Regions from separate parts of the Terribacillus sp. AE2B 122 genome, predicted to be linked through region 3. Evidence: riboswitches for the same ligand, from Rfam matches in the RefSeq annotation. Region 3 holds a riboswitch; each other region holds the start of a gene.
What was found. Region 3 has a riboswitch for thiamine pyrophosphate ahead of tenA (thiaminase II). Riboswitches for the same ligand answer to the same signal wherever they lie in the genome.
Positions count from the first base shown of each region.

Region 1 (11,975 bases), on a different contig from region 3:
AGCGCACTCACTCCGTGGTTCCGGCTCCGCTGGTCAAAATCTCTTCCTCTTCCATTCCTTCTTGACGCATTCTTTTTATTGAAGCGAACAGTTCCGATTTTTCTTCCCTTGCAAGCGTGCCCTTCATGATTACATTCCCTTCATCACCTAAATCATTCACTTCCTGTACTTGAACAAGGAACATTGCCGGACGGTTTTCTGGTTTTGTGATTCGCACTTGGGCAAGCAGTACTTTTCGGTCTTCAGATATTTCTTGTACGCTTTCCAAATCTGCTTTGCCGAGAACCGCTTCCAGCACCCATTCGTTATCTTCTTCTTTATTGATGATTAACCCCTCTGACAGTTTCATTTCTTTCTCATTTAATGACACTTGATCTGTCGGATATAAAGTCAGCTCTACCAGTTTAAATGTTTTCACAAATAACCTCTCCTTTTAACATGTCCAATTAAGTCTTTTTCTCTATCTTATCAGAACTTTTCCGATCCGTATGTATTGTGTATAGGATGTTTTCTGTGCATAGTGCCAGGGTACAGAGTTAGGATATTGCCAGGAAGGATGATATTTATGCATAAACTGGATTTAATCGTAATAGGCTCTGGCGTAAGTGGTCACAGCACGGCTTCAGCAGCTAGAAAAAAGGGTTGGACTGTAGCCGTTATTGATGATAAACCATTTGGAGGTACATGCCCTCAATGGGGATGTGATCCAAAGAAAGTACTGATTGAAACAGTTAAAATCCAGGATGCTTTTGAGCGGATGAAGGGTTTTGGTTTGACTGGAGATGCACAGCTAGATTGGAGCAAGCTACGCGAACATAAGGAGACATTCACGAAACCTATTCCCGAATCGACTGTCGAAGAATTCGAAAATGACGGCATCGAGGTGTACCAAGGACACGCACAATTTATTGATGATCATACAATAGAGGTTAACGGAGAAAGACTTCAAGCTGCGTATATTCTAATCGCTTCAGGGGCTTCCCCCACTAAACTGCCGATAGATGGATACGAAAATCTCATTTCAAGTGATGCTTTTTTTGAGCTCGATGATTTACCTCAGGAATTGGTGCTAATCGGTGGAGGATATATCAGTTTTGAATTTGCACATATTGCTGTCCGTTTTAATCGAAAAGTAACCATTATTCATCGTGGAGAACGTCCTCTGGAAGGATTTGATGAGGATGTCGTCAATCATTTGGTCGACTACAGTAAAAAACTTGGCATCGATATTAGAACGAATACGGAGCTGGAAGCTGTAGAACAGCAAGGGAATGCATTCACCGTTTCCATCCGTTCTGAAAACAACATAGAACAGCTATCTGCTGATATCGTCATTCACGGTGCTGGCAGAGCACCAAATGTCCAAGATATGGGTCTGGATCAGACATCCATTTCTTATAGCAAGAAGGGTATTAAGGTAGATAAAAATCAGCAAAGTATATCAGCACCTCATATTTACGCTGCAGGAGATTGTGCTGATGATGGGAAGCTCCCCCTTACACCGCTGGCTACAGAATCCGGAAGCCGTGTTATTAATCACATGCTGGAAGGGAAACAGCAGGATGATTTCAATCATATTCAGCCTTCCGTTGTTTATACTATTCCTGGAATTGCTTCAGTTGGTGTATCAGCAGACGAAGCTCTAAAATCTCAGGACAAGTATTCTGTCATCGAACAAGATTTGAGCTCTTTCTTCACAAATAAGACGACAAGACTGGAAGAAGGATACAGCAAAATCATTTTGAATAAAGAAAAACAAACTATTGTCGGTGCGCATTTGTATGCAGCTCATGCTGAACATTTAATTAATGTCTTTACATTGGCAATTGAAATGGAAGCACCAGTTAAAATACTGCAGTCTTTGCTTTGGGCTTATCCGACAGCGGATAGCGATATTCCTAGCATGCTTCAGTGAACAAGAAAAAACCGCCATATCTGGCGGTTTTCTTATGCTTTATATGCTTTTACATAATATACTTCTTCATTAAAGTCTCCTTGCGTCACTTCGAATCCAGCCTTAGTCAATTTATCTGCAAGCAGATCCGCGCTGTGATCTCTGCTGTAGCCGAGAGCTACCATAATACCCTTTTCAATTGTAACTCTGTACATTTCCTGTGCTGCAAGCTCGGGGTCATCTGTATTATCCAACACAAATGCTGCAAGACCTCGTTGGAAGGATGCGTCGGGGAAATTCAGCCTGCCTAATCCGCTAGGCATCCGGTCGATATTCGCCAGCGTTTCCTCCTCTGCACGAAGGGCTAATTCTTCTAATAAAGTTTCGTCTTTCTCCAGGGCTGTGACGCGATCTTTTGTTTTATGTGCGATAGGAATAACCAGTTCCCCATTTCCAGCACCAAAGACTATCACTTTTTCTCCGCCTTCTATTTCCAACAGCTCCACCACTTCTGCTGCGGAAACTTCTGTTGTTTTATTCGCCATACAACTCTCTCCTTTTGAATCAATTAGTTCTGTATTGCCCTCCCAATGCGAAAGCTAAACGTATCTTCCCTATGCTCTCACGCATTAACATTTTCTATCCTGAATCTAAAAAGGACAGCTGATCCATTCAGCTGTCCTTTCAACTCGTATATTTGCCCGTTTGAATTTTGCGGTCAATAAAGTAACATAGATCTCCTATTTTCGGAAAGCGTTCAAATTCCATATTAGCAGGATTCTCTGCATCAACCAGCGGGATATCCCAATAACGCAGCAATTCATAATAACTTCTCAAAAATAGCTCGCGATTACCATTATATATTTCAGACAAATCAGAAGCTGTCGTTTTGAAAGCATATTCAGGAAGTACATTCTCCGTATGTTTATCTATATATTTAACGACAGTAAGATAGATTTCGTATTCGATGCCTTTCATTTTGGCGACCTGACATAAACATTTCTTAGTTTTAACTTGATCCATATCAATAATATCTGCCATATTGTTTCCTCCTCACCCGGACTGGAAACCTCAATTTACATTCAGTTTATCACAACACACAGCGTCTGTATGCCGATTTTCAGATAAATAGTCATACTATATTGAATTTTTGTAACTATTATTGTTGGTTTTATTTTCTAGCCAGCGGGTAGATATTTAGTACATCAAATTAGCTTAAAAAGGAGAATTCAACATGAAACCATATTTAAAAGAGTACACAAACGATGAAAAGCTGCAAGAAGACATTCAACTTTTAAGCACAAAAGGCGTAAACAAAGATAACATCTATGTATTGTCACATGATGATGACAGAACGAAACGTGTATCCAGTAAAGTGGATGCCAATACGATTGGATTATCCGAGATGGGAGCTAAAAGTGCTGTAGGCAGCATGTTCAGTAAACAAGGTGATGAACTACGTGCGAAATTGAAGGAAATCGGTTTTTCTCAGGAAGAAGCTGAGGATTTTGAAGAGGATCTCGATGAAGGGAAAATCTTCTTGATTGTCACAGAAACAGACAACGTCGAAGGCTTGCTAATCTAAATGGAAAGGCACTGTCCAATGAGACAGTGCCTTTTTTTATTTCTTTGGTAAGATAAGTTTCGGTTGAGCCAAAACCAAAATCAGAATAACAATAATGCTGGCTATAAAGCTTGGCAGCAAGTAGGAGCCATTATATATAAGCGAGTATGCCCAAACCGTTTGTCCAGGAGCAGCTGCAGATCCGAAAAAGACCATTCCTCCTACAAAATGCGCAGCGAACCGCCCGATACTGCCAATCAATGTTCCGATGATTAAGAATCCAATAAGCTTAGTTCGGTTATTTTCTTTTGCCGCTTTACGCGCTGGACCAGCTGTTACAGCTGCCAGTCCAACTAAAGTGAAGGCCAAAGGATAATCTAAAAAACCTTGGACAACATGTATTATATAAGGGCCGGTGACTAACTGCAGCAATCCTACAACTAACCCTGTTGTAAGTCCGCCTTTCCACCCCCAGCGAAATGCCATTAAGAATATCGGAACCATTTGCAAGGAGATACTGCCTCCCTGCGCCCATGCTTTGAATGAGAATAAGTCCAGTACGAATGCGAGTGCGGCAAATATTGCCACCTCTACTAAAAATAAAACCTTGCTTCTTGATTGCATATTTTTTCTCCCCTAATAAAGAATGCAACAAAAAAACAATGCTGCAGAGGGATCTCTTCCGATGGCCCAAAGTGCATTGTTTCCCATCAAAGAAGCTACATCCCTACGCGAGTGCTAACTCACAGGTTCGAAGGGTCTGGACATATGTCCATCTCAGCCGAAATGGCTCCCCCTGCAGGCTTATTTGTACCGTTTTGTTTTCTGTTGTCTATCCATTATATAGAAAATTGATAGCGCTAGCAAGAAATATTAATATTTCCTTTAGATGAAATATTACCCAAGTGCTAATTTTAGCAATTTTATTACTTTTACTTCATCTAACGAAATTGTTTGAATTCGAGAAAAACTATGACGTATAATGGACAATGTTCTAAAAAAGGGAGGATTCAAAATGGATACACCAGCTACAATCCCACAAGGGAAGAAGCATCCAAAGGGATTGTATCTTCTCTTCTTCACAGAAATGTGGGAAAGATATAGCTACTATGGCATGCGTGCTGTACTGATGCTTTACTTAACTGCTGCAGCTATTAGCGGTGGATTAGGAATGAATACGCAACAAGCCGCAATAATTTATGGTTTGTACACAGGAATTATCTACTTCACACCAATTATCGGTGGTTACTTGACTGACAAGTATATCGGCCTGCGTACTGCTATCACTATTGGTGGCGTAACGATGGCGATCGGAGATTTCACAATATTCCTATTCAACAATCAGTGGGGATTATACATCGGTATGTTGTTCCTCATACTTGGTAACGGGTTCTTCAAACCGAATATCTCAACACATGTTGGTGAGTTGTATCACCCGATGGATAAACGTAAAGATGCTGCATTCACCATCTTCTACATGGGCATCAACATCGGTGCATTCTTCTCTCCTCTAATTGCAGGATTTCTTGCAGAGGATCTTTTCCATACGACTGATGCTGCCGGTATCGAACACTTTGGCTTCAAATGGGCCTTCTTGGCATCTTCCATTGGTATGGTCATCGGCCAATTGATCTTCAGCACTTTGGGTAAGAAATATTTAGGTGATATCGGAACAAAACCTGCGCGATCTAATATTTCTGCTGATGGCGTTCCAGCCAAAATGACTGCTGCTGACAAGAAACGTACAGGTGCAGTATTAATTTTAGCTGTATTCATCATTTTCTTCTGGGCTGGCTTCGAACAAGCAAGTACTTCCCTAACACTATATACGAGAGATTTTATTGATCGAAACATTGGCGGTTACACTATACCAGTTTCCTGGTTCCAATCAGTGAACCCACTGTTCATTGTCATCCTTGCACCAATCATATCTGCTATTTGGCTGAAATTGAGTAAATCAAAACGTGGAGATTTTCGGACAACGACAAAAATGTCCATGGGTATGATTCTATTAGGATTAGGATTTATGATCTTAGTTCCAGCAGTACTATATACAGGCAGTGACGAAGGGGATATTGTTCATAGAGCTAATATTCTATTCATCGTCTTCACCTACCTGTTCCACACATTAGGTGAACTATGTTTATCACCTGTTGGTCTATCGATGGTAAGCCGAGTAGCACCAGTGAAAATTGCTTCTCTATTGATGGGTGTCTGGATGGCCGCAACTGGTATTGCCAGCCTTATCGCTGGACAGCTTGCTGCATTGACAGAATCACTCGGTTATGTAGAGATTTTCAGTATAATCGGTGCAGTCGCTATCGTAGTAGGTCTAATCCTTCTAGCTGTTTCCAAGAAACTGCAATCCATGCTGGATGCACGAGACTAAACCTAAAAGCACAGTTCCTTACGGGAGCTGTGTTTTTTATATGTATTCCTTCTCTTTCGCTATGTAGACTGCTTGTGAACGGTTCTGTGCTCCCAGCTTATCCAGAAGTTCCGAAAAATAGTTCCGGATGGTGCCTGGTGACAAAAATAGTTCAGCTGCTATTTGTTTTGTTGAGAAGCCTTTTTCCGCAAGAGAAAGGATTTTCATTTCTCGTTCACTTAGCGGGTTATCAACGCCTTGTACAAATTGATACGTTATCTCTGGACTAATTACCGTGCGTCCGTGATATACAATATCCCTCACTGCATGAGCCAGTTGCTCACTTGGCGTATCCTTCAGCAAATAACCCTCAACCTTCATTTTCATAGCTTCTTTAACATAAGCAGCCGTAGAAAAGGTGGTAAGCAGCAGCACCTTCTCTTTACGGCTGTTTTGCCGCATTTGCTTGACCACTTCCAAGCCATCATATTTAGGCATTTCAATATCGAGGATTAGTAAATCGAAAGTTTGCGTTTGAAGTGCTTGCAATACTTCCTCACCATTGGCAGCTTGTTTGATGACAACGAAATCTTCTTCAAGATCGAGCATTGTCGCCATGGCACCTCGAAGCATATTCTGATCATCCGCCAACAGCAAACGAATCATTACTATTTCCTCCTTCGGTTTGCATAGGAACTTTTACTATCAAGTGCAAGCCGCCATTTATCCGCTTATGAAAATGGGCTTCCCCCTTCATTAGACTGACTCTTTTTCTAATTCCATCTAAGCCGTTTCCGTCTTGTGACAGCATATTATCATAGCCGCCATTGTCCTCCACCTGTAAATGCAGATAGTTATTAGATTGTATAACTCGGATTTTACAAACGGTAGCGTTACTATGACGAATGACATTTGTGACAGCTTCTTTGAGTATATAGGCAATCATTGTTTCCTTTGAACTGTCTTCTATCGAAGGAATTTGCTGTTCTAATTCAGGAGCAATACCAGCTTCTTTTAATCTAAGCTGCGCTGCTTCCACTTCCTCCTGCAAAGATACAAAACGCAAATCGCTCACGATTTCCCGCATTTCTTGAAGCAGGGATCGAGATAACTGCTGGATATCATCTAATTCCTGTTCTGCCCGCTCTTGATTCTTGTATAAAAGCTTCTTCGATATATCACTTTTCACTGAAATCGTTGATAACGTCTGTCCTACTGTATCATGCAGATCACGTGCAATTCTGTCCCGTTCTCGCTCTTTTATTAATTCCTCCACTTGCTTTTTTGTGTCAGCAAGCTCCTCATTTACTGCCTCCCATTTGCGGTACCACTTTTCTTGTACTTTCCAAACTGCTGGTGTAATGAGACTGATCAGGATACCGGGAGAAATATATCCCCATGTCCAATCATGAATCCCATATATATCCGTAAGCAGCATGATGCCTGTAACAGCATTAACAATTAAATAACCAGTCCAGAACTTAGCTGGACTTTTCACTACATAAAGCATATTAATCGCATATAAGAGCAAATAGAAAAAATCCTGTTCGATAAAAAAAATTAAATATGCTACTAGTATGGTTAAGACAATTGCTGAAGAAAAAGTCCGTTCTGGCCTCCAATAAATTTCCCTATAACAGAAAAAGATGACAACCATTACTAAGAGAGGGATCCAGAATCGAAAACCTTGCTCTCCAATCAAATACAGTAAAGTGAAATAGTAATAGGCAAGCCAAAGATGAGGTATATAGCCATCTTCTTCCGGAAACAGGCGGAATTTCTTCACGTAGTCAGCTCCTTTGCCTATACTGTAAAATCATTGCACCTATAAATAATACCAAAAAATAACAGATAAGAATTATAATATTGGAAATTTCAATACCCTCTCCTGAGGCTATAGTCCAAGCACCCCGTGCAAACAAGTATGATGGCAGCCATTCACCAATCATTTGCACCCAGTTCGGAAATGTTTGCAGCGGCATCCAGAGACCTCCTAAAATAGCTAGTCCTAACACTACTATATTGGCGGTCGCAGATGCAGTCTCAACCTTTCTAGACTGAGCAATCAAGATTCCGATTGTTAGAAATAGAATCGATCCAGCCAGCAGCCATAAACTAGTCATTATCCATTCTTCCAAGGGGCGATCAAATTGTTTCCATGCATTTACAACAAGGAAAAACAAAGAAACAATGAGTGTGTTCAGCAAAAGCTGCGTGATAATACGAGAAATGAAATACTGTGATGGCGTAAGAGGGTGGGTAAACAAATAGTCCATCCAAGTTTGCATGCGATCATACATTATTTGAATACCAAATGTTTGCACAGAAGTTACTACTAAACTGTAACAGGTCATGGAAATGAGAAAATAATAATCAAATTCAATTCCGTCGACAGCCGCACCTCTATTAATGTAAGTAAATAGGATATAAAAAATGAAAGGCATTAGTAAAGAGAAACATAGAAAGTATCTATCTTTTATCATTCTTTGGAGTTCCATCCCCACTGTTACAACAATAGATTTCATGTGCCAACTTCCTCTCTTTCCAGTCCCTCAACATACTGCTCAAGAGTATCACCTTTTATCTCAAGCTGCGTAAATTTGATATTATGCTGGATTAGCAACTGCAGTTCTTTATCCGCGCCTTCCGTCAGCTTTTGGTATAAGCCTTCCTGCTGTGTATATCCCATAGAGAGTAAAAAACCTTTATACTTGGAATCGGTTCGGAAGCTTATTGACTTTCTATCCAGCATTATATCCTCAATTGGACGGTCGACTTTTATAACTCCATCCTCCAGATATAATAATCGATCGGCAAGCTCTTCTGCTTCTAACAGAATATGTGTCGTCAATAAAACACTGATTCCTTCTGCACGTACGTCTAACAACTGCTTGCGAAATTGTCGTTTAGCTTCCAAATCCATACCGGCTGTTGGTTCATCCATGATTAGCAGCTTTGGCTTAACTGTAACAGCAAGCTGGAATAACAGACGTTTCATCTGACCGGTACTTAAATTCCCTGCCAGTACCTTTTTTTTCGGTTCCAGTCCTGCATCCTGTAAAACAGTAAGGACCTGTACTCTTTTGCCATGCAAAGAAAGCACATACGAAGCGAACTGATAGACTGTTAAATTCCCAATCATAGAAGGTGCTTGTGGTACATACCCAATATGAGGCTTTTTGCCTTTCCATTCCATACTTCCTCGATCTTGTTTCAGCATTTGTAAAACTATTTTTAGCAAAGTAGACTTACCCGCCCCATTCGCACCTAGCAGGAGAATGCTCTCACCCTCAGCTATTTGGAAAGTAATATCTCTCAGCACCTGCTGCCCTTTAAATGATTTGCTAACGTGATTTATCCTTAGCATAACCCCACCTCCTGCTATCAGAATAACAAGATAGATTACAAGGAGTAAGGAAGTAATGTCATGAAAAAGAATGACAATTGTCATAAAAAAAGACCACTCTATTGAGTGGTCTCCCTTAATTATTCTGCAGTCAATCTCAAGAATTCCTCGATGTCCTGCTTGCAAACTTCGATAGCTTTAAGCCAGAATGCCTTATCGGTCAAATCCTCCTGTAAATGCTTCATCGCTAAGTCCTCAACCGTCATGCGGCCAGTATCCTCAAGTAAAGCATTATAGGAACGTTCAAAGTCTTCCGGATTTTCTGCTGCTTTTGCGTAAATACCTGTGCTGAACAAATATCCGAATGTATACGGGAAATTATAGAACGGTACATCAGTTGCGTAGAAATGCAGCTTGGACGCCCAAAATGTCGGATCGTACTCATCTAGCTGGTCATTATATGCTTCTTTCTGAGCATCGACCATCAACTCACGCAAGCGCGCAGCAGATACGAGTCCATTTTTGCGTTCTTCATAGAATCTTGTCTCGAACAAGAAGCGCGCATGGATATTCATGAAGAAAGCGATGCTACGTTGGATTTTTTCCTCGATCAACGCGATTTTCTCATCCTTCGTCGCTGCTTCTCTTACTGCAGCATCGGAGACGATCAATTCTGCCAATGTAGAAGCTGTTTCCGCTACGTTCATAGCATATTGCTGATTCAGCTGCTCTACATCATTCATTGCGTAGCTATGATACGCATGACCTAATTCATGCGCAAGTGTTGACACATTTGAAGCTGTTCCACTGAAAGTCATGAAAATACGACTTTCTTTCTTTTCTGGAAAACTGGTACAAAAGCCGCCAGGGCGTTTGCTATTACGATCTTCCGCTTCAATCCATCGCTTTTCAAATGCTTGCTGTGAAAAATCAGCCATTTGGCTACTGTATGTCCGGAAATTCTTCACAATGAAGTCAGCAGCTTCGTCGTATGATACATGTTTTGTCGCAGAGGAGAGCGGCGCATCAATATCATACCAGCTCAATTTTTCCAGACCAAGGATCTCCGCCTTGCGCTGCAGGTATTTTACGAATGAATCCTTCTCATCCGAAATAGCTCCCCACATAGCATCCAGCGTCTCTTGAGACATACGGTTATAAGCCAGCGGCTCTTTCAGCACACTGTCCCATTTACGATGCTTGTATGTCTGCAGACGGAAACCAGCTAGATGATTAATTGTTTCTGCGAAAAAATCTTCTTTTTCTGTCCAAGCCTCTTGCATTCTAGCAAACACATGCTGCCTTACCTTGCGATCAGGTGCATCTAATTTGTTGGCAGCTTGACCAACAGAATAGGATTTCTCCTCCCCATCGATTTTCAACGGTACCTGGATGCTGCCGACAATCGTATCATACATGCCTCCCCAACCGTGGTAGCCATCAATCGCCAAATCATTCAGCAATACTTCTTGTTTCGGTGAAAGCTTCTCAGCAGCCTCTTTTTTGCGTTCATCAAGAACGAATGCATAATTGATCAATTCCGGCTGCTCCAGCAACTGCTCCCATGTCTGCTGCGGGACTTGTGTGATGACTTGATCCACACCCGTAAGCGTTCCGCTGTATGCAGCCATGAGTTCATCTTTCTTCCCAGACCATTGCTTTGCTTTTTTGTCTGTAACATCCTGTGCTACCAGACACTCAACGAATGCAACAACCTCGAATACATGTTTAGCAGATGTTTCCCACTTCTCAACGATACGTACCAAGCCAGAAGTATCTTCAGCTTGATCAGGTACTTGAAAATCTTCTAGAGCCTGTTTCCAATCATTTAAAGCTTGATCTGCTTTCTCAGCGAATTCCGCAAGTGCAGAAGAGTCACTGCCACCAGGGAAAATTGCATCCAGATCCCATGTTTGTCCGTACTTATTTGTCATATGTATACCTCCTTGAAACTACCTTTCTATTATACGCTTTGGTATATTAACTGAAAAGTTTTAGTGTTCGATATTTTTCAGCAATACTCTCAAAAGGAAAAGGCCATAGCACCTTAGCTATGGCCTTTCACTGTTATACAAAACGAGTACCATTTAGATTTCGAGTTTCAGCAGTGGCAGATGTGATATTTGAAACTGGGACTACAGTTATACCTACTGTATATGTTGCCGTACCAGTAGCAGGAACTACGTCTACAAACGTGTTCGATACAAGAATCCGCTGCGTACCGGCAAGCTGTCCAGTTCTTGTAATGGTTACCTGATTCAGAATTGTTGCATCTCTTCGCAGTGTAGCAGTAATGGAAACTGACCAGTTAGCAGTTGTGACAACTGCTATTTGTGCGTTTGAATCCAATTTTTCATTATTTCCCGCAACTACCGTTGGGGCAATAGTATTAATTGTTGTATCTGTATTAAGGGTAAGTGGAAGAGCTGCAGTCACTTGGTTTGCTGCAAGAGCACTAACAGAAGGCAAAGCGCTACCGGTGATTCCCGTTGATCCTGTTAAACCAGTCGGTCCTGTGATTCCGGCTGCTCCGGTTGGACCGGTGATTCCCGCTACTCCGGTTGGACCGGTAATTCCGGCTGCTCCGGTTGGTCCCGTCGCTCCCGCTACTCCAGTCGGGCCCGTGATTCCAGCTGCTCCTGTAGTTCCCGTCGCTCCTGCTGCTCCAGTTGGACCGGTGATTCCCGCTACTCCGGTGGGACCGGTAATTCCGGCTGCTCCGGTCGTTCCGGTTGCTCCTGCTGCTCCAGTCGGGCCCGTGATTCCGGCTGCTCCGGTCGGGCCCGTTAATCCTGTTTCTCCC
Region 1 is NZ_LR700955.1:397-12,371, reverse strand. Features, by position in the region: gene AE2B122_RS18850 (YwpF family protein) at 8-418, opposite strand; gene AE2B122_RS18845 (NAD(P)/FAD-dependent oxidoreductase) at 566-1,915, shown strand; gene AE2B122_RS18840 (class I SAM-dependent methyltransferase) at 1,948-2,439, opposite strand; gene AE2B122_RS18835 (hypothetical protein) at 2,579-2,935, opposite strand; gene AE2B122_RS18830 (general stress protein) at 3,129-3,479, shown strand; gene thiT (energy-coupled thiamine transporter ThiT) at 3,516-4,082, opposite strand; TPP riboswitch at 4,166-4,265, opposite strand; gene AE2B122_RS18820 (peptide MFS transporter) at 4,474-5,847, shown strand; gene AE2B122_RS18815 (DNA-binding response regulator) at 5,884-6,492, opposite strand; gene AE2B122_RS18810 (sensor histidine kinase) at 6,467-7,612, opposite strand; gene AE2B122_RS18805 (ABC transporter permease) at 7,617-8,351, opposite strand; gene AE2B122_RS18800 (ABC transporter ATP-binding protein) at 8,348-9,193, opposite strand; gene AE2B122_RS18795 (M3 family oligoendopeptidase) at 9,313-11,106, opposite strand; partial or broken gene AE2B122_RS19440 (collagen-like protein) at 11,240-11,975, opposite strand, start outside.
Region 1: linked by a shared signal. The riboswitch ahead of thiT (energy-coupled thiamine transporter ThiT) and the one ahead of tenA (thiaminase II) in region 3 are both predicted to bind thiamine pyrophosphate.

Region 2 (6,875 bases), on a different contig from region 3:
GGACGGATTATTTTACGTTCAGAAAGATTCACGGATGAATTATTTGAATTTGATAAGAAAACGATTGCCGATAATACTATATATATAAGTATGTCCATCAAAATGAAATCGAACAAATTTATAAGAAACGGATAGAAGCTTATAAGGGTAATAAATTTGAAGTAGTTGAAACAAAAGGTGATATGATATCCATTGTTACTATGACTGGTGATTATAAGATTTGGGAAAAATTAAGCATGAATCTTATAGATAAAGGTATCTATCAGAAGTGGATAAATAAAGATGATGCGATTATCAATGAAATAAAAAACATTATTTTAATGTAATTCTAAATGAGAAATAAACCTTGATTGTTCTTTAACTTTCAAGGTTTATTTTTATATTAACCAAGTACGATAATTTGTCGATGGACTTGGGTGATATTTTTCTTTGTTCCTTTATAGAAGGAAATCAAATAATGCTTTATACAAGGGATGTACCTCTTGGCCAAAAGTATATGATGAATTTGAGGGATAAGGATGAATTTTATCTTCGTGTATATCTGGAAGAGTAGATGAGATAATTCAAACTTGGAAGTCATTTTCTAATATCAGTTATAGTAATTTGTGAGGTTCACTTTCATTAGTTCATGTAAAACAAAAACTTTTAAGGTATCTGAATATCTTACATTCTTTATTTGGGATATCGGTGTAGATAATAGTTCTTGATTATTGTATGTAACTTTTTTAAAGACTTAAAACAAACTTATGAGGTGATTTATGATTAAGGCTGATTTTAAAAGGAAAATTCAAGATAACGATCTAAATTTAGGTGAGTATCAGATTGAGTTGGACTTTATTACAGATGCACCTTATGTGATGGGGTGTTGTTTTGATGGAGGAGTATGGAAAGTGTATAAAACTCGTGAACGGCTAGGACACTATATTATTAAGGAATATAAGAATGAGTCGGACGCTTTTCATTGTTTATATGAACTTGTGTTAGAACAGCATAGAAGAACAATTAGTATCGAAACCTAAATGTAGGATGCATAAAATAATAGAATGAAAACGAAAAGGTGTTACTACGGGAAATTAAACTATACAGAGTACAAATTAACTAAAGATATGGATGGCAACTTAAAGATACTAACTCAGGATAAAAGTAAGATTGATGATACTTTTGTAGATAAGTATCAGAGTGGCGTTTACACAAAAGTAGTAGAACCAAATGAATTAAAAGATTGTGTAAAGATACAAGTCTACGGAGATATTCAAGGTAAAAAAGTTGAAGTTTTAAAGGAAAGAAATGATAAATACCAGGTTAGCACTGGTTCATTACTAATAGGAGAGGAATTGAAGCTGCCTAGAATAGATAGAGATACATGGCTTGGATGGGTACCTAAATCTGAAGTTAAACTAATTTTAGAGGAAACTCCATTTGATCCAAAAAGATTCTAGGCCAAAATATTGAGTATGCAATTTACTGTAAAAAAAAGCATGCCCCCGGCATGCTCCTTTCACAATGGATTGATCAATTCCTCACTATTATTCCTCGGCGAATTCACCAGCGTCGAGACAGGGTAAGCAGTCAATTCCTCGGAATAAGGTTTCAGCAATGGCAGCAGTTTGTCAGGGTCTTGCAGTTCCCGATCAAGCCAGATGTCCTGAGAAGCAGCGGAGAGAATAACCGGCATACGGTTATGGATCTGCTGCATGAAGCTGTTTGCTTCGGTTGTGATGATGGTGCAGGTGAAGATGTTGCTGCCATCTTCATCCTGCCATTTCTCCCATAGCCCAGCGAATGTGAGAGGGGTTTTATCTTTGCGCTGGATGCGCATGGGCTGCTTTTTACCGTCTTTTGTTTTCCATTCGTAGAAGCTGTCGGCGGGAATAAGGCAGCGCTGTTTCTGAAATCCTTTCTTGAAGCTGCGTTTTTCCAGAAGAGTTTCGGCTCTGGCGTTGATCATTTTGCTGCCTATTTTTTTATCTGGTGCCCATGGCGGGATGAGACCCCAGCGCAGTGTTCCGAGCCGTCGTTTGTTACCGTCATGAATGACGGCTGCAATTTGCTGCGTTGGTGCGATATTGTAGCTTGGTTCTAATGCTTCCATCTCTGAGACAGCATCATAGGTTCTCAGGAGCTCTTCCCAGGGAGTGAGTAAGGTAAATCTGCCGCACATCTTCATCTCTCCTTTTTTCTCCATTATAACCCTTCTGCCGTTTACTGAAACGACTTGGAAACAATGATACATAGCGCAATGGCGCCAAGCATGACGGCTGCAAATATCCAATCTGTCCAACTTGTATTATACGTACGGTAAAATGTGCGGTCTCTTTCTCCTGTGAAGCCTTTGGATTCCATGGCTATGGCAGTTCGTTCAGCTTTGCGGATCGCACTTGCTAGCAGGGGAATCGTGTATTGTTTATATCTGCTGAATCTGCTTGTTTTCGTTTTGGCTCCCCGAATAAGATGTGCAGAGCGGATCGTTGTTAACTCATCTTTTAATAAAGGCAAAAAGCGATAGCCAGCTAAAATACCGTACGCCAGCTTTGGTGAAACACGGCACTGTTGAATCAGACTTAAAATAAACGCCACTTTATCTGTCGTCAGGACAAATAGCAAGGACAGCGTGCTATAGCTGAATACACGGATAGCCAAGGCTAGTGCATCTTGCACGGTTTCTCTCGGTAGCTCCCAAAGGAGGAACTGCTGCGTGATGGAGGGATTCTCCGGTGTCTTTGCAAACAGCAGTGTTGACACAAGCATGCCGACTGCGAAAAGGGTGAAAGGGAGCAGATATAGAAGATACTTCTTGATTTGCACCTTTCCAAACAGCAATGTAACGGCAATCGTCCAGCCAATGTATAAAAGCAGTGCCAATGGATCAAAGAGGAAAGCAATGACGATCGCAGCTATCGTCACTGTCCCTGCTTTGATGCTAGGATTAATATGATGCATAGAGACTGTTCTCCTGTGTCCGCTTATTATAAGCTTCTTTTGCGGGAAGGGAGAGTCCATAGTCTGACAGATCTTTTCTCTTCCAAATTCCTGCAGGCTGGTCATCTGCTACTATACGCCCTTGATCCACAATCAACACGCGCGAAGCAAAACGATCGACCAGTTCCATATCATGTGTAATCATGACAATGGTGCACCCGCGTTGATGATGTCTCCAGATTAAATCCATCAGTACTTCAGTAGTATGGCTGTCTTGACCGAATGTTGGTTCATCAAGCACGAGCAGTTGAGGCTTTTGAACAAGCATGGTCGATACACTGAGCCGTCGTTTTTGACCTTGGCTCAAGGTGAATGGATGCTTATCGGCTTGTGCAGCTAACTGGATATCCTCCAAGACCCTCTGAATTTCATCCGCGTTTACTGCCTGTCCGAAGGCGATTTCATTCCAAACAGAGTCTGTAAGAAACTGATGCTCAGGATTTTGAAATACATAACCGATTTGCTGGTAGAGTTCATTTGTTTTCCAACGACGTAACTTCTTTCCGAGAACTTCGATATCTCCGGCTGTGGGCTTCAGCAATCCAGTAATTTGCCGGGAAAGAAGCGTCTTTCCGCTGCCGTTTTTCCCTGTAATAGCCAGGAATTCTCCGTGCTTAATAGTAAGAGCAGGGATATCCAGCAAGACCTTTTCTTTATTGCGAAAAACAGCATTCTCCACTTGAATGATTTGCTCTTTCTTCTGCAAAACCTCTGAAGTTTTCGTCTGAAACTGCAAATCAGGAGGGAGAAGGTCAATTGTAAGCGGCCAGGGCTTTGGAAGCTGTGCTTGCTTGGCAAGAAGAGCTGCTTCTGGCAGCCAAATGCCGCGCTGCTGTAGCTCCTCGTCATACATGTTTACTGCCTCACTCAAGTCTCCGTCAAAGAATAATGATCCATCTTGGTCCAGCAGCATCGTCCGGTTAATAATAGGCAGCCAGTAGTCAATGTTGTGCTCAATAATCAGAAGTGTGATCTCCTGCTCTTCTTTTAGGTGACGGATTGTTTCAACAAGGTCCTTGCTCGCAGCCGGATCCAGATTAGCTGTCGGTTCATCTAAAATGAGCAACCGAGGCTCCAGTGCCAGAACTGCTGCAAGTGCCAGCTTCTGTTTCTGCCCGCCGGAAAGGGTATGGATTTGATCTTTTCTCCGATGCTGCAAACCGACAAGGGAGAGGACTCGATCGATTTCTGACTCCATCAAATCCGGAGATATTTTCTTATTTTCTAAGCCGAAGGCAATTTCATCCTCTACTGTCAGCATACAGAATTGCGTTTCTGGATCCTGAAATACAGTTCCAACCTCTAAATTGATTTTTCCGCTTTTGAAATCCTCGATCATGGATCCTGCGAAGCAGATACTACCGCTCATCTTCCCATCCAGTTCTTTTGGATACAACCCGTTTAAACAGTATGTGAGGGTGCTCTTTCCAGACCCGCTTGGTCCCAGCAGGAGTATGCTGTCTCCTTCTTGAACCGTAAAACTCAAATCATCTAAGGTAGGGGTGCTCTCTTCCTCAAATGTGACGGTCAGTTGGTCAACTTCCAGTAGGTGCTGTGTCATCCTGCTTTTCGCTGGCGATATGTTTTACCGAGCGGGAAGCTCGTCAATGTGCCAGTTTTCGCCAGCGCCTCACTGATTGCTTTGCCGATCAAACCACTTATAACAGCTCCACTGATGATTCGTACAACAAGCATAAGCACAACGTAAGAAGGGTCAAGAGCTACAAAACCACCTCGGAAATAACCCCAGATGAAACTTGTAATGGCAGCCCCAATACCAGCACCCATTAATACAAGAACATGATAAGAACGATAGCGTGTCAGGGCAAATGCTGCTTCAGCTCCAAGACCTTGTACGACAGCAGAGAGAATAACGATAGGTCCGACACTGCTGCCAATCAGCACTTCGACAACGCCGGCAATCGTTTCCGAGACAAGAGCAACACCGGGTTTTTGGATGATATAAGCAGCTACGATCGAGACAAGGAACCATACCCCGAAGATTATATCAGTTCCGATCGGTCCGATTAGTCCCATCATGACGACGTTGACTGGCAGGAATAGGAGATAAACAATGCCGAACACGACAGCGAGCGCTGCCATGACGACTATATCTTTCATTCTCCAGTTTTTCATTTGATTCCACCCTTTGCAGATGGACTGTTAGCTGACATTGTCACTGTCATAACTGTATGGGATGAACCTGAGTTTTCAGTTTCAGTAAAGACATGCTCCAAACCTTCAAAAACATCAATACTATTGCCATCAAGGCGAGTGGAATAATGAGACTTGGAAACAGTTATTCCGTGGGAACGCATGTTTTCAATTTGACTGTAGATGGTATCCATATAATTTCCGCCGCCCAAAGGATATAGCGAGAATTTGGAAGCTGTCTCAAGCTTTATATCTTTTACATTCGGAAGGTTCAGCTTTGTTTCGTCCTCGGCCATATAGACATCCCCAGTAGAATCACCGGGACATCCAATGGAATATGTACCATTGAACACAACATGATCACCATCTTTAGCTGCTGCTAAGAAAATAGCAGAGGTGACATCAAATACGTGCGGAATTCTCCCACGCACTAATGTTGTGACATCGTCGGTCTCAATCCAAACTTTTGACGTATCTACGGTTCTCAGCGCCTCTAGAATGATTTCTTTGAATCTGTCTGCCATCGGATAAACCGAAAAACTGCAGCCGGCAATCCGGCTAGTTCCGCAATAATTTTGTATTTCCATAATGATTCCTCCTATTTTTTTGCATATAAAAAGCGACGGCACCATAGGGCGCAGTCGCAGAATATACAAAAAGAATAGGACAATTCTGGCTGCACTTCCCCACGCTGGTATTATCCAGATCGAGTTCAAAGGGTCAGAATCACATGATTCCTCTCAGCCGTTACCAGCTCCCCCAGTGCGTCGCTTATGCAATTGATAGCTCTATAGTAAAAAAGATAGCTGGATTTGTAAAGGGTTTCCTACTGAAAGATTCTGATTTCTTACTTCTCAAGGATTAGAAACGAGTCTTTAATCGGCGAGAGTGCAAAGGATTATCCTGCAAGACTTAAGGGAAATAGTACAAGAATGAAAAGATGGAGGGGATAACATGGAGAAGCACGCTTTTTCGGGTAATGCGTGGGAGTGGCTTCAGCTAGATGAGAAAGTGGATAAAGAAAGAAAAGACGAGTTAAACGCCTACACAATGCACATACCATGGGTACAACATATACATACTTCTGATACGAATAGTTTGCAAATGGAGACGACTAATGAGTACTCTCTCGCTCTTTGGGGCTCGCTCATATATGTACAAGAAGCAGACAAGAAAGAAGAAAAACATCTGTTTCACTTCTTTGTGAGAGAGAATATGTTATTAACAACAGCACTTGATTTTAAACTATTGCCGACAACGTCAAAAAATGAAATTCTAGCTAAAATGCAAAATGCGAACAATGCGATTGAGGGGTTTATGATCCTCATGGGGGAAATAATTTCAGCTTTTCTACATAAAATTGATCAATACGAAGTCAGATTAAAGGATTTACTTTGGCAGGTAAAAGAGAATAATGATACAAAGCTGCTTAATAAAATTGCTGAAAACCGACATGAGATATTAGTATGGAAGAACTTTCTGATACCTTTCATAGAGGTTAAGACAGGCGTTATTGAAGCATTTGGGGAGAAATATACGCAGAATGTACATTTTAAGCGGACAAACTATCGTTTTGAACGCTGTCAGAATCTTGTTCGAGCTTATGAAGAAGAAATCAGAGGCTTGATTGATTTTGAAGATGTTGTATCTTCTTTTAGAGGCAATGAAATTATGAAGACACTTACTGTCATGACTGTGCTTTTTACTCCTGTCATGGCGCTTGGTGCATTATGGGGCATGAA
Region 2 is NZ_LR700951.1:240-7,114, reverse strand. Features, by position in the region: gene AE2B122_RS17530 (hypothetical protein) at 1-135, shown strand, start outside; gene AE2B122_RS17525 (hypothetical protein) at 759-1,019, shown strand; gene AE2B122_RS17520 (hypothetical protein) at 1,044-1,439, shown strand; gene AE2B122_RS17515 (SOS response-associated peptidase) at 1,499-2,161, opposite strand; gene AE2B122_RS17510 (energy-coupling factor transporter transmembrane protein EcfT) at 2,203-2,940, opposite strand; gene AE2B122_RS17505 (ABC transporter ATP-binding protein) at 2,927-4,540, opposite strand; gene AE2B122_RS17500 (ECF transporter S component) at 4,537-5,115, opposite strand; gene AE2B122_RS17495 (YkoF family thiamine/hydroxymethylpyrimidine-binding protein) at 5,112-5,720, opposite strand; TPP riboswitch at 5,800-5,904, opposite strand; gene AE2B122_RS17490 (magnesium transporter CorA family protein) at 6,088-6,875, shown strand, end outside.
Region 2: linked by a shared signal. The riboswitch ahead of AE2B122_RS17495 (YkoF family thiamine/hydroxymethylpyrimidine-binding protein) and the one ahead of tenA (thiaminase II) in region 3 are both predicted to bind thiamine pyrophosphate.

Region 3 (11,975 bases):
TTATACCCCATTATCTGTGATACGCTATTAGGATGGAGTTAGAAGGAAAGGTAGTATGATTATGATGAAAAACGCGGCGATACTGAGTGAGGAATATTTCTTATCCTACTTTCGCCTGCTCATGAACACGCGCGGCTGTACTGAAGAACAAGCGTATCAGCTCACAGTCGAGCAGATTTTCGAAGGAGATATCAATCTCTTTGGCGAGGATACTAAAAAGAATTTCAAACTTGCTTATCAAGCAATAAAAGGAAACTGAGGCTTCCTGAAATGCTCCATTTGACATTGAGAATGGTTATCAATTAAAATGAGAGCAGATGAAGGGAAGTGAATGAAGGTGGCAAGTGTACTGATAGCATTCACCAGTATGTCAGGTAATACGGAAGAAATGGCTGACATTATGGAAAAGACTTTGGAAGAAAAAGGAGTCGAGGTAACAAAGCTCCAAATTGATATAGATCAGTTAGATGTTTTTACGATGACCGATTATGATGGTATCTTAATGGGCACCTATACATGGGGAGATGGAGATATCCCTTACGAAATCGAGGATTTCTACGATGAGCTGGATGACATCGAACTGGATGGCAAGCCGGTTGCCCTTTTCGGATCCTGTGATTCTATCTATGCAAGCTATGGTGCTGCAATTGATACATTCCAGGAAAAATTCAAAGAGCGCGGAGCGGAGATCGTTCTTGAGACTCTGAAAGTTGACTTATCACCAGAAGACGAGGATATCCGTAACTGTCAGGAATTCGCTGCTTCATTTGCCTCTGAAGTAGAGAAAGAGCGCAGTTTATAAAAAGCAGTCTGCTTCAAGCAGACTGCTTTTTATATTTCTTGAAATTTTTTAAATTTAAAAGGGGTTATGTAGAATAATGTCGAATAAATTCGGGTATAGAGACGGACAGGAGGTAGGACTATGGGCATATTCCAGATAGTAACAAAGAACCACGATGAGATGGTTGAGATTACTGACTCTGTTCAGCGCTATATTCAGTCAATTGGCATTCAAGAGGGGATAGCGGTTATTTCCTCCTTGCATACAACAGCGGGTATCACAGTAAATGAGAATGCTGATTCCGATGTAAAGCAGGATTTCCTCCGCAGACTCAAAGAGGTATATCCTTGGGAACACGAACAGGATTTGCATGCGGAGGGTAATACGGCAGCTCATTTGAAAACAAGTACAGTCGGACATGCTCAGACTGTGATTATCTCAGATGGCAAGCTCGTATTAGGAACGTGGCAAGGTATTTATTTTTGTGAGTTCGATGGGCCCAGATCAAGGAAATACGCAGTTCAAGTACTTTTGTCTGGAAGGGATGGTGCGTGATGGAACAGCTGTCTGTATGTGCAATGTGCGGGACAGTTCTTGATATACCGGAAAAGGGTGAATTGCTGATGCGGTCACCAGAATCATACAGAAATTTATCTCTAGGTAATCCGCTCAAACAGGAAGATACATATACGATTTACCAATATTTCAGCGTACAGCAGCTAGAGCAGATGCTCTTGTCTATAAGTAGTCAAAGTATATCAGGTGTAAGGTGTACCGTCGCAAAGAAAGTGACCAATAGTTACCCAATGGTATCTGTTGAAGAATTGCTCCAACGTGTTCAATACCCACAATTCACAGAAATTGTCCAAAAGGGAGCATTTCGATCTTTTCTGCAGCCAATCATCACCATGGAAGATGAGAAAATCTTCGGATTCGAGCATTTGCTGCGGGCAGATAAACAGGAAGTCTCGCCCGCTGCTCTATTTAATTTTGCAGCAGAAGCAGGCCTCACTAGTATGCTAGACCAGCGTGCAAGAAAGACTGCAGTCAGGAAAAGGGCGCAGGAAGCTATACCTGCTGGAGTGAAGAGCTTCATCAACTTTCTGCCATCAACCATCTATAATCCAGACTTTTGCCTAAGACAGACATTCCGCACAGTCGATGAATATGGAGTAGATCCGAAAGACCTTGTATTTGAGGTAGTTGAAACTGAAAAACTGGATGACGTTGCCCGCCTGCAGCGCATCTTTAAACGGTATAAGCAAGAAGGCATGATGGTTGCCCTGGATGATGTAGGAGCAGGCTATTCCACGCTTGAACTGCTTAAAGAATTAGAACCCGATTTCGTCAAGATTGACAGAGCATACATATCTTACTGCGACAGTGATACACAGAAACAAGAATTCCTGTATAAAGTAATTGAGGTTGCCAGCCTTCTTGGCACGAAGGTGCTAGCAGAAGGGATTGAAAGGCAGGAGGAGCTTTCATTCTGCAAGCAGATTGGAATGGATTTGGCCCAAGGCTATTTTATCGGGAAACCAAGTTCTGAAGCTGCCTCAGGAGATACCCTATTTCCTTCGAGGTAATATATTTTCCACAGAAAACCCATTATCGATTGGAATGCATCCAATCGATAATGGGTTTTTAACTTTATATACAAAATAGAACTAAATATTTTACATTTTCTTAAAAATAACTTCAAGTTCTGGAAACCCTGCCGATATATTGAAAGTCGATATATCGTATGGAAGTGGCTGTGTAATAGCTATCATCAGGGGGATGCTGGAATGAAATTATTGAAAAATGTGAAAATCAGGACAAAAATGCTTATTTTAATCCTGGTAGGAGCTATAGCACTAGGGATTGTAGGGGCGGCTGGTATATTTTATACACGAGAAATGGCGCGAGAGGCTGAATTGATGTACAAAGATAAGCTTTTGCCCAACTTATCTTTAAGTCAAATTAGCGAGAACAATCAGGCAAACGATGCATACATTTTGGAGATGATGCTCACTGAGGACGAGTCAAGAAATGATGAGCTCAATGACATGCTTACCTCATCCATTGTCGGAATTGATGATGAGATGGATAAATTGGAGCATAGTTTTATGTCCGCAGAGGGTAAAAATATATTTGAAAACTATAAACAAGAGCGCGAAGGTTTACATGAAATCCGAAACCGTGTTATGCGGCTTGCTTTAGAAAATCAAAATGATGAAGCGTACGATCTCTTTGTTGAAGAACAGATTCCGCAACGTACAGTTGTGAACGATATCCTGAAAGAGTTGCAGGAACAGAATACGAAGGAAGCAGAACAAACATATGAGCAGGCAACCGAGGATGTTAGGCAGGCCACTATAATATTATCAAGCGTTATAGGAGTCGCTTTAATACTATTAATAGCGATCGGATTACTTATATCGAAGCTTATTGTCTCTCCAGTGAAAGAACTGCGAAACTTATTGGGCAAAGCGGCAGATGGAGACTTCAGCTCTGATGGTTCGTATCGATCCAAGGATGAGATGGGAGAATTGACAGCTTCTTATAATGCTATGGCAGATGGCATGCGATCTATTATTCGAGTTGTGAATGATACGTCACAGCAAGTGGCTGCATCTGCAGAGGAATTGAGTGCTAGTGCAGAACAAAGCAGTTCATCTTCCGAACATGTAGCAAGAACGATACAGGAGCTGGCAGAGGGTTCTGTTCAGCAGCTCGAGCTAGTTACGACAGCAACAGGTACAATGGGCAATATGGGGCAGCACACGGACCAGCTGGCTTCGAACGTTCAAAATGTTGAAGGAGCAGTACAAAAGACATCCGAGCTTTCTGTCCAGGGAGGACATGCAATTAAGGATGTAAACGTACAGATGAATACAATTACATCTCATGTGCAAGAGCTTTCTGCTTCGATTGACAGCCTGAACAAGCGGTCTAGGGAGATCAGTGACATTACAAGCGTTATCACGGATATTTCTGCACAGACAAATCTTCTTGCACTGAATGCTACTATCGAGGCTGCTCAGGCTGGGGAACATGGTAAAGGGTTTGCAGTAGTTGCCGATGAGGTACGTAAATTAGCTGAAGAAACAAAGGGAGCGGCAGGTCAAATTGCTGACTTGGTAGGCTTTATCCAACAGGATACGACGAAAACCATTGATTTGATGGAGCATGCAACGAATGAAGTACAGGCTGGTACACGAGTTGTAGATCAAGCTGGCGGTTCTTTCCATCAGATTGAAACTGCAGTAGCTGGTTTGGTTGATGAATTCCGTGAGGTGAGAGTCGCGCTGGAAGGTATGATTAAAGGCACGGATTCAGTCAATATGTCACTTGGTGATGTGAACGAGGTAGCAGAAGAAGGAGCAGCTTCAACGGAAAGTGTGTCAGCTGCGACAGAGCAGCAGCTCGCAGCCATGCAGGAAATAGCTGCATCATCCAGTTCACTTGCATTTATGGCAGAGGAGCTCCAAACCGCAATTGCTCGCTTTAGGGTGTAAGTTAATTGACTAGCAGATAGTAACCGATAAAGGATAAGATTAATAACAGAAAAACGTATATCATCCATTTCACATTTGAACCCTCCTCTAAGAAGTAGACGTATACTTCCTGGAAAAGGGTTCATTTTTTTACATTGTTTTCATCCAAGCCGTGCATACTAGTCGCAGTATGTACAAAGGAGGCAATGAAATGGATGCTTTTCAAGCAGGAGAAATCGTCTATGTAATTATCCGCAATCCCCATGCACAGGGAGTAGCCAATATACAGGAAGCGGCGGTCGTCCATAACCCGGAAAAGCCAGGTGAACTGGCCTTGTTTGTGTATGAAACCTATTATCCGCTCAATGATGAGGTGGCGGTTTATCAGGATCTCGGAGAGGCGGAAGAAGCATATGTGTCCGCTTTTGGCTTAGCCGATGGTGGTTATTATGGTTAAGCCGTTTGTGCCGCAGCTTGTGTATATAGAGCCTCGAGCATTGGAATACCCGCTTGGAGTGAAGCTGAAGAACAAGTTCCAGGACATGGGAGTAGAAATACGTGAAACAACTTCCCACAACCAGGTACGTAATCTACCGGGCGATAATGATTTCCAGAAGTACCGTACCGCCAAATCAACGTTAGTTGTAGGTGTGCGTAAAACTCTGAAATTCGATACATCCAAACCTTCAGCAGAATATGCTATTCCATTTGCGACAGGCTGCATGGGGCATTGTCATTATTGTTACCTGCAAACGACGATGGGATCCAAACCTTATATCCGCACGTATGTAAATACAGATGAAATATTTGATGCAGCTGAGCAGTACATGCAGGAAAGAGCGCCAGAAGAAACACGGTTTGAGGCTTCCTGTACATCAGATATCGTTGGTATTGATCATCTGACGCACACGTTGAAACATGCGATTGAATATTTCGGCCGCTCCAAGCACGGACAACTGCGCTTTGTAACGAAATTCGCTCATGTGGATCATTTGTTGGACGCAGACCATCAGGGACGGACGCGATTCCGCTTCAGCATTAATGATGATTATGTGATCAAATACTTCGAGCCAGGCACCTCCAGATTGAAAGATCGCATCGAAGCTGCGGTGAAGGTAGCCGAGGCCGGGTATCCACTTGGATTCATCGTCGCTCCGATTTATCTGCATGACGGCTGGCAGACGGGCTATCCGGAAATGCTCGAACATCTTGAAGCAGCTTTGCCTGAACATGCCAAAAAGAACTTAACCTTCGAATTGATTCAGCATCGATTCACGAAGCCAGCAAAGCGCGTTATCGAGAAAAATTATCCGATGTCGAAGCTTGAGCTGGATGAAAGCAAACGGAAATATAAATGGGGGCGCTATGGTATCGGAAAATACGTCTACCAGAATGAAGAGCAAGAAGAAATTAAGGATGTAATAGGAAGCACAATCTATAAAATGTTCCCGCAATCCAGAATTGAATATTTCACGTGATTCATTGGTTGACAATCACATCTGTGCATGTGATAGTTAAGGGGACAATTGAATTTTGAGGAAGTCCACTAGGGGTGCCATTTGGCTGAGATAAGAGTAATCTTTATCCCTTTGAACCTGATCTGGTTAACACCAGCGTAGGGAAGTGGAGCCGGATTCGTGTATTTTCTGAACACTTGACTATACGAGTCGCTCCATACTTCTGGAGCGGCTTTTTTATATGGCCGGCGCCAATCACCCTTTCCGACGGGGCTTTCTCCAATAGGAGGAGAAAACATGTTTTCTGCACAATTGAGAGAAGAAGCAAACCCGATTTTCGAAGCGATCTATGCACATCCTTTCGTAGAAGGAGTTGCGAATGGCTATGTGCCGCGTGAGGCATTGATCCATTATGTGAAAGCTGACTATGAGTATTTGACCGCATTTGCCCGTATCTACGGCTTGGCAGTCAGCAAATGCGAAACGCGTGAAGAGATGGAGTTTTATCAGTCCCAAATTCATTTTGTCCTGCATAGCGAGATTCATCCGCATAATGTCTTTTGCAAGGTGGCGGGCGTGCGATACGAGGACTTGCAGCGCATGACACCACCGCCTGCTGCTGACCATTATATTTCACATATGATGAACAGTGCTGTACAAGGAGACATCGGCGAGCTGATGGCAGCGCTTCTCCCTTGTCCATGGACGTATCAAGCGCTGGCAGCTCATATTATCGAAACGAAGGCACCCGACGAATCCAATCCGTTCTTGGAGTGGATTCAGTTTTATAGCAGCAGGGAAGATGGTATGCCGGATGTGACAGCAGAGCTTAGCAAGCGACTGGATAAGTGGGCCGAGACAGCGGGATCTGCTGCAAAAGAACGTGCGCGGAAAGCTTTTCTTAAAAGCTGTATGCTGGAGCATAGTTTCTGGGAGATGGCCGCTACTCAGCAGGACTGGATGATCCCATTGAAAGGGGCGTCCGTTCATGCCTGATATCAAGAGCGCTTTGACAATAGCCGGAACTGATCCGTCAGGAGGAGCAGGAATTCAGGCGGATCTGAAGACTTTTCAGGAGCGTGACGTATACGGAATGAGTGTGGTCACCTCCCTCGTTGCCCAAAACACGCTAGGAGTGCAGGCAGTTCATCATGTTCCAGTCGAATTTCTTGAACAACAGCTGGAATCAATCTTCTCAGATATCACCCCTGCTGCGGTAAAAACAGGAATGATTGCATCAGAAGAGATGATGCGCTGCATCGCTGCTGTTTTGAGTAAAACAAAAGGTGTATATGTGATGGATCCTGTTATGTATGCTAAAAGTGGGCATGCACTTATGGGAGAGGATTCACGAGATGCACTGAAGACGCATCTTGTTCCGCTAGCAGCACTTATTACACCGAATATTCCGGAAGCGGAAGAACTTACGGGAATTCATATCGTAGATGAAAAAAGCATCAAAGCAGCAGGAAAAATAATCGTCCGGGAGTATGGGGCCAAAGCTGTCTTGATAAAAGGCGGTCATATGGAAGGAACATCTGCAGCAGATTGGCTCTACGATGGAAGCAGCTTCACGGCCTACACTGCCGAACGTATTCAGACAAAGCATACTCATGGTACTGGATGCACTTATTCGGCAGCTATAACCGCAGAACTGGCTAAAGGAAGATCTCTGCAAGAAGCAGTCAGGATCGGTAAGGATTTTGTAACAGATGCGATTTCGTATTCGCTTCAGCTCGGAAAAGGAAATGGTCCGACAAATCACTGGGGATACCGCCTGCAAGGTGTGCCAGTTCAGGAGGAACAGCATGATGAAGTATACTGATGTGATAAAGCTAGTTTGGGAAGCAAACCCTTTGATTCACTGCATTACGAATGATGTTGTGATTAATTTTACAGCGAATGGTTTGATTGCACTTGGTGCTTCCCCGGTGATGGCGTCAGCTAAGGAAGAAGCAGCGCAGATGGTTCAGCATGCACAGGCCCTCCTATTGAATATCGGCACACTTTCCGCAGCAGATGTAGAAGCGATGATTTTAGCCGGTAAGGAAGCGAATAGACTCGGGATACCAGTGATTTTCGATCCTGTCGGAGTGGGCGCCACAGCCTATCGGACAGAAACGGCCCGCCGCATTTTGGCGGAGGTGGATGTAACGGTCATTCGCGGAAACGCAGGTGAAATCTCTGTTCTTGGCGGTACATCAGTCAAAGTGAAAGGTGTAGATGGATCCGAGGATGGTATTTCACCAAGAGTTGTTCAGCAGCTGGCCAGAGAATTGAATACGATTGTGATTGCAACAGGGAAAATAGATATCCTTTCGGATGGGAACCATACGTATAGTATTGCTAATGGACATGAGATGCTCAGTAACATAACAGGGTCTGGCTGCTTGCTTGGTGCCGTTGTGGCAGCATGTGCGGGAGCGGCAGACAATGTACTGGAAGCATGCATCGGTGCCCTTTGTTTCTATGGTATTGCAGCAGAGGAAGCAGCTAAGACAGCAAAAGCTCCAGGAAGCTTTCAGATCGCTTTTCTGGATCAGCTTTATTTGTTAGGAGATCAAGCAATTGATTCGGAAAAAGTGGAACAATTCGAATTAGAAGTATAAAGAAACAATCAGCAGAAGTATGTCTGCTGATTGTAGGATGTCACTTTTCTGGATGAGGGTGAGGGCCATGCCGATGTGGCTTTGGGATGAAACCATCTTGCTCTAATTGTTTAAACCTTTGATCCAAATGCTTTTCGATTTGGTCTGCCTTCTCTTCAGAAAAGACACCGTATTCTACGTACTTTTCAATAATTTGCTTTTCCTGCTCTAATGCCTGCTTCTGCAAAGCTGCTATTTCTTGCTTCTGCTCATCTGTCAGCACATCGGCAACAGCTTTGTCAGCAGCAAAACCGGCAGCTGGATTGGAAACGACCAATCCGACACATAGAGCGATTACTACTGCCCCAGCTTTCATCCATTTCAACTTTATCATCTCCTTGTTCAAAGCTTGGGCTTACTTTACGCAGTTTTGGGATTGCTATCCATCTTCCACACTTTTTCCTAAATTAGGAGAATAAGAATTTCGACCTGAGGAATGAGAACATGTTCAACACAAAATGGGGATGTGGAATGTCTTAAATGGAAAAGGAGTAATAAACATGAAAGAAGAATTGGAGCTTTATTTCATAATGGGCAGTCAAAACTGCCAGGACAAGGATCCGGAGGAAATACTGGAACAGGCGCTTGAAGCTGGTATTACCATGTTCCAGCTTCGTGAAAAAGGTGAAGGAGCTGCAACTGGACAGGAAAAAAGGCAACTGGCTGAACGGCTGCAGGCAAGGTGTCGAGCGCACAGCATCCCTTTCATCGTTAATGATGATGTAGATCTTGCGATTGCGATTGGGGCAGATGGTGTGCATATCGGACAGACAGACGAAGCGATGCAGCAAGTAAAAACACGCTGTCCAGAGCATTTGATTATTGGGGTGAGTGCTCAAGACACCGAGGAAGCTAAAAAAGCAATCCAGGACGGAGCCCACTACATCGGTGTCGGGCCAATTGCAGCTACTCGGACGAAGATTGATGCCAAATTCCCGATCGGTCTGACAGGACTGCGCGAGATTCGGAAGCAAGTCGGTGACTTCCCGATGGTTGCAATCGGAGGCATCAATCAGAAAAATGCCGAGGCTGTCCGGCAAGCGGGAGCAGATGGTATCTCGTTCATTTCCGTCCTAACCAAAGCGACGGATATCCAGAAAGCAGTAAATGAACTGAAGATGGAAAAGGTGCACACGTGAGTGCATCTTTTTTTGGGTGGAATCAAAATGTAAGGATTTGGTCACAATTCGTTCTATACGCTATCTCTATTCTCTTATACGATGAAAGGGACATTTAAAAATTGGAGTGGTAAATATGAAGAAGCCAATGTTGGTCTTGCTGGCATTGTTCTTATATATGCTGCCGCAGGCTGTGTCCGCCCATGCAGTACTGACGGCATCGAATCCAGGACAAGGTGATACGGTCACAGAGAGCATGGATGCTTTCACTCTCACATTCAATTCGGATGTGGAGGATGCAGTAGAGACGAAAGTGACAGTAGATGGACAAGCACTCGCCACTGACTCTGCAGCTGTTGATGGAACGACTGTTACTGTTCCATTAGCTCAGGAAATGATTGATGGGGATTATGAATTAAGCTATAAAGTAATTTCAGCAGATGGACACGAAGTCGGTAACACAGTCTCCTTTACAGCAGAAGGTCTGACCTCCGAGGAAAGCGATAGCGAACAGGGATCGGCAGTCAAAAGTGAACAAAATAAACAAGTGAATGAACAGGATCAAAAAGCAGCAGAAGAATCACATGAAGAAGAGGAAGGTTCCGATACAGGTTTCATAGTGACGGGATTGGTAATCATCGCTTTACTTTGTGCCGCTGTTTTGTTCTTCACTTATCGTAAAAAGGATTAACTCGCCGTGATTCTAGTTCCATTGTTGGAATTGCTGTCGTATATCGCTTTTTCTTTTCTCGCCGGTCATCTTGTTTTCAGTTTTGTACGCAAGGAAGAAGCAGCAATCCGGACACCGCGAAGTGACGTATTAGCTGCTGCAGCTTCTGCTGCACTTGTCACGAGCGGTCCTGTTATTAATCTCGTTTCTATAATTGGCGCACAGAATGGATATGGTCAGGCACTAGGCCAAGTATTATTCCAATTTACAGCTGGAAGAGTCTGGGTCGGTATCTTTCTCCTGGCTATCTGTGTTTGGTTGTTGCTTTATTTCAACAAATTTCCGCTTCTCACGCTAATTTTATTCCTAGGTATGCTATTTCTTAGTGCGTATGGCAGCCATTCAGCAGTGGAAGGTGGGTTGATCGGTGCTTTTGCCCATTTCGTCCATTTAGGTGCTGCTGTTTTCTGGGTTGGTGTACTGATTCAAGTATGTTTCTATACTTCAGAACAATTCAGTTGGGAAAGTTTCCTAAAATGGTTTACACCATTCGCCATAGTGCTTGTCATGTCAGTCATAGCTAGTGGCATAATGGTCATGCTGTTTGCAATGGATATACGGAACTATGGAAATGCTTTGATGCTGACGTATGGCCAAATGTTATTCGTGAAGCATGTCGTGTTCATACCAGTACTTGTATTTGCTGTCATTAACGGCTTTTTGGCAAGAAAAGCTCATCGTGATCCTGCATTTCGACCGCTTAACTGGATCCGGGCCGAAGCGATCCTGCTAGCGATTATATTTATTTGCACAGCGATACTCGGCACTTCTGCTACACCAGCTGATATTCCAGCGACCTTAAGCAATGAGGGATCTGCCTTGATTTTCGGCAGCATTTTTCCTAGTGTGACAGCTGAAAGTGTCGCAACCTGGCACTGGGGAGTGCTTGGGGTAGCTTGCTTTATCGGATTTGGCTTGTTTTTGGCAAGTATCGTTTATTTTTTCAAAAAAAGAGCTGCAGCAAGCTTCGCATTGGCGGCCGCATTCGTTGCTTCGGCACTTTTGTACACTGCCATAATGACTAGTTTACAATTTTAATAGATTCACAGAACGGCATTATTCCACCTTTTATCACAGAAAGTTTCTATTAGGCAAACATTCTGCTGGAAAAAGGAAATAGAAATTGGAATAATGTCTTTTTTTGTGTATTGCTGTCGTCTGTTTTCCCAATACATTTCCAGGATAGCCTATGCTAGATTTACTGTAATAGTTTCTGAGAGTCTAGAAGGGCAGAGAGTCGGACTCCACTTCAGTGACTATAAAATCTAGCGAGGTGATTGAATGAAAAGAAAACTGGTAAGTGTCGCTGCTGTTGCAATGATAGGGTTATCTGTATTCCAGCCGTTACAAGCTGGTGCCGCACCTGATGAAACGGCAAAGAATGAGGAAGTCCGCGTTCTCGTTAAGCAGAAGGATGGTGTGTTTTCCACTCAAGCAACCGACGAGGTCAAGGAAGAGCATGGCGTCCGCAACAGCTTCGGTAATGAAGGCTTTACAACTGAGGTATCTGAAAAAGAGCTCGAGGAGCTAAAAGCTGACAAAGCCCTGGAAGTAACCGAAGTAAGTGTATATACGAAGCAGGAAGTGTCTGAAAAACGGGATGTATCGACACAAGCTGTATCAGACCGTACACCGTGGGGAATTCATGCAATTTATAATAACTCATCCATAACTAAAACAAGCGGTGGAAATAATATCAACATCGCTGTTCTAGATACTGGCACGTCTGTTAACCACCCTGACCTTGCTGCAAATGTAGAGC
Region 3 is NZ_LR700947.1:89,652-101,626, reverse strand. Features, by position in the region: gene AE2B122_RS14485 (hypothetical protein) at 56-259, shown strand; gene AE2B122_RS14480 (flavodoxin) at 338-802, shown strand; gene AE2B122_RS14475 (secondary thiamine-phosphate synthase enzyme YjbQ) at 923-1,336, shown strand; gene AE2B122_RS14470 (EAL domain-containing protein) at 1,336-2,367, shown strand; gene AE2B122_RS14465 (methyl-accepting chemotaxis protein) at 2,569-4,281, shown strand; gene AE2B122_RS14460 (transcriptional regulator SplA domain-containing protein) at 4,472-4,717, shown strand; gene splB (spore photoproduct lyase) at 4,710-5,738, shown strand; TPP riboswitch at 5,799-5,899, shown strand; gene tenA (thiaminase II) at 6,015-6,713, shown strand; gene thiD (bifunctional hydroxymethylpyrimidine kinase/phosphomethylpyrimidine kinase) at 6,706-7,542, shown strand; gene thiM (hydroxyethylthiazole kinase) at 7,526-8,326, shown strand; gene AE2B122_RS14435 (YckD family protein) at 8,367-8,681, opposite strand; gene thiE (thiamine phosphate synthase) at 8,866-9,504, shown strand; gene AE2B122_RS14425 (copper resistance protein CopC) at 9,620-10,174, shown strand; gene AE2B122_RS14420 (copper resistance D family protein) at 10,181-11,251, shown strand; gene AE2B122_RS14415 (S8 family peptidase) at 11,495-11,975, shown strand, end outside.